2 regions of the Ruegeria sp. G12 genome follow, and region 1 is predicted to be linked to the other one. Evidence: riboswitches for the same ligand, from Rfam matches in the RefSeq annotation. Region 1 holds a riboswitch; the other holds the start of a gene.
What was found. A riboswitch is a leader RNA that binds a small molecule or an ion and turns the genes downstream of it on or off. The one in region 1 is predicted to bind cobalamin.
Positions count from the first base shown of each region.

Region 2: linked by a shared signal. The riboswitch ahead of ACR0JN_RS05995 (DUF1636 family protein) and the one ahead of ACR0JN_RS07795 (energy-coupling factor ABC transporter permease) in region 1 are both predicted to bind cobalamin.

Region 1 is NZ_JBQFOO010000003.1:18,264-22,470, forward strand. It holds gene ACR0JN_RS07780 (phosphotransferase) at 1-263, shown strand, start outside; gene rplA (50S ribosomal protein L1) at 329-1,027, opposite strand; gene rplK (50S ribosomal protein L11) at 1,029-1,478, opposite strand; gene ACR0JN_RS07795 (energy-coupling factor ABC transporter permease) at 1,745-2,425, opposite strand; cobalamin riboswitch at 2,477-2,618, opposite strand; gene nusG (transcription termination/antitermination protein NusG) at 2,789-3,322, opposite strand; gene secE (preprotein translocase subunit SecE) at 3,511-3,708, opposite strand; gene ccoS (cbb3-type cytochrome oxidase assembly protein CcoS) at 3,809-3,967, opposite strand; gene ACR0JN_RS07815 (heavy metal translocating P-type ATPase) at 3,971-4,207, opposite strand, start outside.
Region 2 is NZ_JBQFOO010000002.1:429,503-433,709, reverse strand. It holds gene cobN (cobaltochelatase subunit CobN) at 1-554, opposite strand, end outside; gene cobW (cobalamin biosynthesis protein CobW) at 558-1,613, opposite strand; gene ACR0JN_RS05995 (DUF1636 family protein) at 1,610-1,990, opposite strand; cobalamin riboswitch at 2,074-2,276, opposite strand; gene ACR0JN_RS05990 (NAD(P)-dependent oxidoreductase) at 2,242-3,378, shown strand; tRNA gene ACR0JN_RS05985 (tRNA-Cys) at 3,420-3,493, opposite strand; gene ACR0JN_RS05980 (protein-L-isoaspartate O-methyltransferase family protein) at 3,722-4,207, shown strand, end outside.

The DNA of each region.
Region 1 (4,207 bases):
TCCTGAAGGCGGATATCTTCCGCGATGGCCCGGCCTCCGAGGTCGACCGCAGCGGCATTCTGAAAAGACACAAAGAGATGTTCTTTCGCCGCTACCGCCATCCGATCAATACCGACATTCTGGATTTCTGCATCCGGGGGCGGTTGCTGAAAGACTGGCTGTTTCTCAGCCGCAGCGATTATGCCTGCAGCCCGCAGGAAGACCACCGCCGCGCGCGGCTTGAGCTGAGGCTGCAACAGGCGTTCCGGCAGACACTCGACTAGTGCCAAAAAAGAAAAACCCGGGCAGTTCGCACCGCCCGGGTCTGATCTTTCTGACAGCTCGGAGCTTATTCGCCCGAAGCAGCCGCCACATCCAGCGTCACGCCCGGGCCCATGGTCGAGCTCAGCGCGATTTTTTTCATGTAGGTACCCTTGGCACCCGACGGTTTCGCCTTGGCCACGGCCGAGACAAAGGCACGGACGTTTTCGACCAGCTTGGCTTCGTCGAACGACGCTTTGCCAACACCGGCATGCACAACGCCGCCTTTTTCCGCCTTGAACTGAACTTCACCGCCCTTGGCTGCTTCCACGGCTGCTTTCACGTCCATGGTCACGGTGCCGACCTTGGGGTTCGGCATCAGGTTGCGGGGGCCCAGAACCTTACCCAGACGGCCGACGATCGGCATCATGTCCGGGGTCGCGATGCAGCGATCGAATTCGATGGTGCCGCCCTGAATGGTTTCCATTAGGTCCTCTGCGCCAACGATATCCGCGCCTGCTTCTTTCGCTTCGTCCGCCTTGGGGCCACGCGCGAAAACAGCAACGCGCATCGCTTTGCCGGTGCCGTTGGGCAGGCCGACAACGCCGCGCACCATCTGGTCCGCATGACGGGTGTCAACGCCCAGGTTCAGAGCGATTTCGATGGTCTCGTCGAATTTCGAGGTCGCGTTGCCTTTTACCAAAGCAACCGCTTCTTCGACCGACAGGTTTTCCTTGCCGGCGATAGCTTCGCGCGCAGCGCGGGTACGTTTACCGAGTTTTGCCATCTTACTTCACCTCGATGCCCATAGAGCGGGCCGAGCCCAGGATGATCTGCATTGCGCCTTCGACGTCGTTGGCGTTGAGATCTTTCATTTTGGCTTCGGCGATTTCGCGAACCTGCTTGGTGGTCACGGTGGCCACAGTCTCACGACCGGGGTTCTCGGCACCACGGGGGCGGTTCCGCTTGCCAACCGGCTTCAGGCCAGCGGCTTTTTTCAGGTAATAAGACGCGGGCGGCGTCTTGATGTCCATGGTGAAGGACTTGTCCTGATAATAGGTGATCACGGTCGGACAAGGGGCACCTTGCTCCATGTCTGCGGTCTTGGCGTTGAACGCCTTGCAGAATTCCATGATGTTGATGCCGCGCTGACCCAGCGCCGGACCAACTGGCGGCGACGGGTTCGCCTGACCTGCAGGAACCTGCAGCTTCATCGTACCAGCAAGCTTCTTAGCCATTTGGTTTTCCTTTCAACTCGGGCGAAACGCGTTTCGCCCAGACTATGTTGCGTGGTCCGGCCCGGGATCGCGATCCCAGCAACCTCCCACGAGAGAATCTCGCCCGAAGACGATAGAGGCGGCGTTTATAGGGGAATGCGAGGGTTGGCAAGGGGGCGGCTTGCGGTTTCGAAAGCTGAGTTATGCGCACGCCTGACAGCTTGAGTCACAAAACCGTCCAGATAGGTCTGCGGCGCGGCGGGCACCACAGACCGTTGGTTTCGCGCTTATGCTGCCGCGTTGTGCAAACGGTGCGTAAAGATGCCCCGGTCGGTCAAGGTCCGCAGGCCTTTCGCGCCAGCCAGAACGGCCAGATCGGCCAGCGGCTCGATCAGGATCACCAGCAAGTACGCCATGCCAAAGCTTGTCACCGCCGAGATGTTCTCGGCCCCAACGCCTTGCCCGTAGATTGCCCAGAAGGCTACCCAGGCAACGACGCCACCCTGATACACAGCGGACAGTTTCAGCACGTCCGAATAGCGCAAATCGACATAGCTGATGGTTTGCGGGATGATTTTTCTGGCCAGCGCGTCCACTGCAAAAAGCGGAAAAAGCAGGGTCGAGATGTTGACGAAGTACATTGGTACATCAGACGGTGCAAACAAGAAACCCTGAATTGCCAGACCGCCAGCTAGACCAAGGGCTGCCGGACCGGCCCCGAGCAGCAGAAACAGGGTTGTACCAAGTATGAAATGCACCTCTGAGATGCCGACAGCGAAGTGCGGAAAGACTTCGAAGAATACAAAAACGCCGATAGCAGCCACAACCGAGCGCACGCAAAATGACGCCATGGAATGAGTTTTCAAATCATCGCCAATCAACTTCAAAGAATAGCCAGCAGCGGCTGCAGCCGTACCATAGGCGAGGACCATTTTCGCGCCGTCGACGACGCCAGGTTCGATGTGCATTAGAGAGTTCCTTTCGCGTCCACCCGACGCATATAGAAGGGCCGGATTTCCGGCGGTTGCATTAAGATGGCAGGTATCCTGACTCGTAGCTCTGATAGTTCGGCTACTTACAGTTGCGGGGGCAGTCCGGGCATCTCACCCGGTTCCCAATTAAGACCTCCTCTCGAAGGCCACCATCAACGCGACACTACATGACCACAGGCCGCGGGCAAGCTCTGTCTGCGACATGTAAGCGTACGCCCGCGAATCTTCAAAAAACATTTGGCGTGAACGTCTCGGTCTACGTAATTCCGTGACGCCGCCGACAAAAAAAGCCGCGATGCCCTAAACATCGCGGCCGAAAGCAATTCCTTGCGGGGCGCCTCAGCCCTGCTTGGTAACCTGCGTAAAGTCCAGCTCAACTGGCGTTTCCCGACCAAAGATCGAAACCGAGACTTTCAGCTTCTGCGCCTCGTCGTCCACGCCTTCGACCATGCCGTCGAAATCCTCGAACGGGCCGTCGTTGACCTTGACCTTTTCGCCCACCTCGAAGGTGATCATAAGCTTGGGCGCTTCTTCGCCTTCCTGAACGCGGTTCAGGATCTGGTTCACCTCGGCATCGCGCATCGGCATCGGGCGACCCTGCGGGCCCAGGAAACCGGTGACGCGGTTGATCGAGTTGATCAGGTGGTAGCCCTGATCCGACATTTCCATATGCACCAGCACATAGCCCGGCATGAAGCGGCGCTCGGTGGTGACCTTCTTACCCCGGCGCACTTCGATCACCTCTTCGGTGGGCACCAGAACCTCGTCGATATCGTCCTCAAGGCCCTGCTCGGCCACCGACGTGCGGATCTGCTCTGCGATCTTCTTTTCGAAATTCGAAAGAACGCTGACCGAGTACCACCGTTTCGCCATGAACCTGTCGTCCTTGTTTGCCTTCGGTCGCATCCTGTTGGCCGGATGCACCGGAATTGAAATCCTATCGCGTGACCCGGAATAAAAAGCGGCGCGCGGTCCGAATCGCCGCACGCCCATTCCGAATAGTCCCGCGTCACCTACTAGCACATTGCGCGGGGCGCAAGGGGGCAGTGGTGTTTGGGCGCTTAGCTGAATGCGCCCAGAATAAGCTGCAGACCGCCGCGAATGCCCAGATCGACCAGAGCGAAGAACACAGCCGTCAGCGCGGCCATGATGAACACCATAACCGTGGTCAACAGCACCTCGCGCCGGGTCGGCCAGACGACCTTGGAAACTTCGGCACGGACCTGCTGAATGAACTGGATCGGGTTGGTGGTAGCCATTTGGCGTATTCTCTCTGCTAGCGGATGGGCCGGACATAACCGGGCATTGCGGCAATTTCAAGGGCAGTCGGGACAACTGTGAAGTTCGGGCATGGCCCGGTTACGGCTTGGGCTTGTCGTCCCATTCATCGCTCAGAATCCGGCGGGCATCGCCCTCGGGGTCTTCGTACTGGTTCGAGCGCACTGTGTAGATGAACGCAACCAGTCCAACACCGCCCAGAAACAGGGAAATCGGGATCAGGTAGGCCAGCACTTCCATCGTTTACCTCAGCCGCAATGCGTTCAGGGATACGGTAATAGACGAGGTCGACATCGCCAATGCCGCAATCAGCGGGGTCGCCAGCCCGATCACCGCCAAAGGCACAGCAATCACGTTATAGACGGTGGCGATCTGAAAGTTCTCGCGAATCCGTTTGGTGGCCTTGACTGCCGTATCGCAGGCCTCTGCAATAGGGGACAGGTCATTGCCCAGAAGCACGATGTCCGAGGCCACCCGCGC
Region 2 (4,207 bases), on a different contig from region 1:
GGGCACCATGCACCGCATTCGGGGATGGTTTTTGCCCCCATCACGGGACCTGCGTAAAGCCCCGCTGCCAGCGCCATCTGCGCCAGTGCCGCCTGCGCTGCAACCTCTCCGCCCGTGTCGCAGAGATGCGCCAAACGGCGGAGGGTCGAGACGGGTAAGGTGGAATACTCATCCAGCCGCGTGTCTTCGCGCCCATCGGCAGGCAGGACGGCCAAAGCGATCCCTTTGGCCTGCGCCAGCGCCAGAACCTGCTGCAAACCGTAGGACCAATAGGGCACCCCTCCGATCAGACGGATCAGGATGCCTTTGGCCCCTTCCAGCGTCTGCTCGACATAGGTGTCGATGGACAAGGGATGTTTCAGCGCCGTCAGATTGGCCAGCCGGAGGGTCGGCATCCGCCCTTCTGGGCCGCCGCCACGATGCCAGCCTGCCGCGAAAGCGCCGAGGTCACTGTCAGAAAAGGACAGCACCACCAGATCCGCCGGGCTTTGGCCCAGATCGGTCGGGGTCTCGGTTTCCTCGAGCCCGTGGCTTTCGCGGAAGACGACGTGCATGGCTTACTCGGCGGTCTCGGTCACGCCCACAAGGATATCGCGGATTTCGGCCTCTTTGATGTCGTCATGCTCAGCAATGACCACAAGGCGCGAGCGGCGGTCTTCGCCGGGCTCCCACGGACGGTCATACTGATGACGCACACGCGCACCTACGGCCTGCACCAGCAGGCGCATGGGTTTGCCCTGAACGGCGGCATAGCCTTTGACGCGCAGGATGTTGAGTTCCTTGGCCAGACGTTCGATCTTGGCAACCAGATCCAGCGGGTCGGCCTGTTCCGGCAGCTCGACGATGATGCTTTCGAAATCGTCATGCTCGTGATCGTGATGGCCGTCGTGATGGGAGGGACGAGCGTCCATGTCATCTTCGGCGGCGGCCTCAAGGCCCAGCACGACGCGCACGTCTACGGCACCTTCGGCCACCTCAACGACGGGCAAAGGGCGCGGGGCTTCGGCGGCGATGATCTCTCGCGCTTTCGCGACACCTTCGGGACCGGCCAGATCGGGCTTGGTCAGCAGGATGATATCGGCGCAGGAAATCTGATCTTCGAATACCTCGGACAGCGGTGTTTCGTGGTCAATGGAATCGTCCGCCAGACGCTGGGCGTCCACGGCCTCGACATTGGGCGCGAAACGACCGGCAGCGACGGCCTCGGCATCGGCCAGAGCGATCACGCCATCAACTGTGATCTTGGACCGGATATCGGGCCAATCGAATGCCTTCAGCAGCGGTTTGGGCAGGGCCAGACCAGAGGTTTCAATTAGGATGTGATCGGGGCGTGGCTCCAATGCCATCAGGGCCTCGATGGTGGGGATGAAATCGTCGGCCACAGTACAGCAGATGCAGCCATTGGCCAGCTCCATGATGTTTTCGGCAGGGCAGTCAGGAATGGCGCAAGATTTCAGGATATCGCCATCGACGCCGACATCGCCGAATTCGTTGACCACAACAGCCAGACGCTTGCCCTGCGGGTTCTGCATCAGATGACGGACCAGCGTGGTCTTGCCCGAGCCCAGAAAGCCGGTGATCACGGTGACGGGGAGTTTCTCAAGATTGCTCATTTCAGGGCTCCAATCGGGGGAATGCGGGCCGCACAGTTTTTGCGGAAATGTTCAGGGCGCTCGCGCCATTTGACCAGGCCATCCTCGGTCGCTAGGTACTTGGTGGCGCCGTCAACGATCACGTCAACGTGGTCGACCTCGTTCAGATGCTCATAGACGAATGTCCAGCGATCCGGGCCGCCACGCAGCACGATGGAACAGCCCTCGTCACAGTTCGACAGGCATTCCACGGCTTTCAGAGTGATCCCTTTGGGCAGGTCTGCCTGTTCCAGCGCCTTGTGCAGCAATGTGCCGGGGCGTTGCGCATCATCTTCGACGGGCAGCCCGCGACGGCAAGTGGTGCAAACCAGCAATTCGACCGGAGCGGTCTCGGTCATGTCTCTCATCCCCCCAAATCCTCTTCGTGGGGGACGGGGTTTCATGCGGGTCCATTGACCCGACACCGGAACACCCCGTCCGGTTTCATTCTCGGGTGCTGGCAGGTCTCCCGGCTTGCGGATGTCAGAGGCGTCCTCTGTCGGATGTCCCGCCTTCCCGGCATTCGCCAGTGGCTTGGGCACCCTCTCCGGTCACGGTCGCGGGGGCGGCTGCGTTTGACGGAAAACCCGCTGACGCATTCCCTTTTCATCTGCTGTCGCAGACACCAACGAAAGGGACATGCGGCAGGGTTGCCCCGCTTGTCAAGCGCAACACGCTGATCCGTGATTGCGCGGCTAAAAAGCGACCTGTCCGGGTCGCTGGGCGGCATGATCCGGTTGGGCCAACGTGCTGGCATGGCTCGCAAGACGCGAACAGGAGGGTGCGGCGCATGAAAGTAGGGTTTATCGGGCTGGGCAATGTGGGGGGCAAGCTCTCGGGATCGCTGCTGCGCAACGGGATCGATCTGGCGGTGCATGATCTGAACCCCAATCTGGTGGCTGCGTTTGTTGCGCAAGGGGCCAAGGCCGCTGAAAGCCCGGCCCAGCTGATGCGCGATTGCGATGCGGTGATCACCTGCCTGCCATCCCCCGCTGCCTCGGATGCGGTGATGCAAGAGATGCTGCCCGAGGTCACCCCCGGCAAAATCTGGATGGAGATGTCGACCACCGACGAAGCCGAAGTCAAACGCCTTGGCGCGATGGTGATCGAGCGGGGCGGGGCTGCGGTGGATTGCCCGGTCTCGGGCGGCTGCCACCGGGCTGCGACCGGCAATATCTCGATCTTCGCGGGCTGTGATCGCGAGACGTTCGAGCGTATTCTGCCCTTCCTGACCACCATGGGGCGGCGCATCCTGCATACGGGCGATCTGGGTTCGGCCTCGGTGCTGAAAGTGCTGACCAACTATCTGGCCACCGCCAACCTGATCACCTGCGCCGAGGCTTTGGTGACCGCCAAGGCCGCCGGGATGGACCTCGGGACCACTTATGAGGCGATCAAGATTTCGTCGGGGACATCCTTTGTGCATGAGACGGAAAGTCAAGTCATCCTGAACGGCTCGCGCGATATCTCGTTCACCATGGATCTGGTGAAAAAGGATATTGGCCTGTTTCAGGACGTGGCCGACCGCGCCGGAGTGCCGCTTGAGATCAACCCGCTGATGATCAAGATTTTCGAAGACGGGATCGCGCGCTACGGCGACCGCGAACTGTCGCCGAACATCATCCGACGGCTGGAAGAGGCCACCGGCCTGGACATCCGCGCGCCCGGTTTTCCGGCTGAAATGGAGGATGATGAGCCTGAAGAGCCAGGATATGAAGTCATCCCGCAAGGGCGCGCCGCAGAATAACGCTGGCAGCCAAACCGCAAAACCGAGGTGTTTCAGAGAGATGGAGGCGAGTACCGGAATCGAACCGGTGTACACGGATTTGCAATCCGCTGCGTCACCACTCCGCCAACTCGCCTTTTCAAGTAAAATCAAATACTTGCCGTGGTGTGGAGGGCGTTTTAGCAGCTTTCGCTGGGGGCGTCCAGTGGGAAGAATGTAAAATCGGCGCTCGCCTCGCAAATTGAACGCCCTCGCCCCGGTACCAAACCTGTCACAAAACCTCGGTTGCGGCATCTGGGCCGTTGCCGGTGCTCAAGGGATGTGGCACAAGCCAGATAATCAAGGGTTCAAGACGAGAGATCACATGACAGATTTCGCCACCCGGCGCCGCACGATGGTTGACACGCAGGTTCGGCCCTCGGACGTCACAAAATTTCCGATCATCGACGCTATGCTGAACGTGCCGCGCGAAAGCTTTGTGCCCGCGTCACAGCGTGAGGCGTCTTATGCCGATGGCTTGATCGACCTGGGAAACGGGCGCTGCATGCTTGAGCCGCGGACGCTGGCTAAGATGCTGGATCTGCTGAATATCTCTGGTGATGAAGCGGTGTTGGATATTGGTTTGGCGCTTGGCTATTCCACCGCTGTTGCGGCGCGAATGGCCGAGTTGGTTGTGGGTGTCGAGGAAGACGAAACCCTTGCGTCCGAGGCGCAAAGCCTGCTCAGTGACGCGAATGCCGACAATGCGATTGTCCATGTGGGACCTCTGGCGCAGGGTGCGGCTGAACATGGGCCGTATGACGTGATCATGATCCAGGGCGGGGTCGAGGAGATACCGGACGATCTGCTG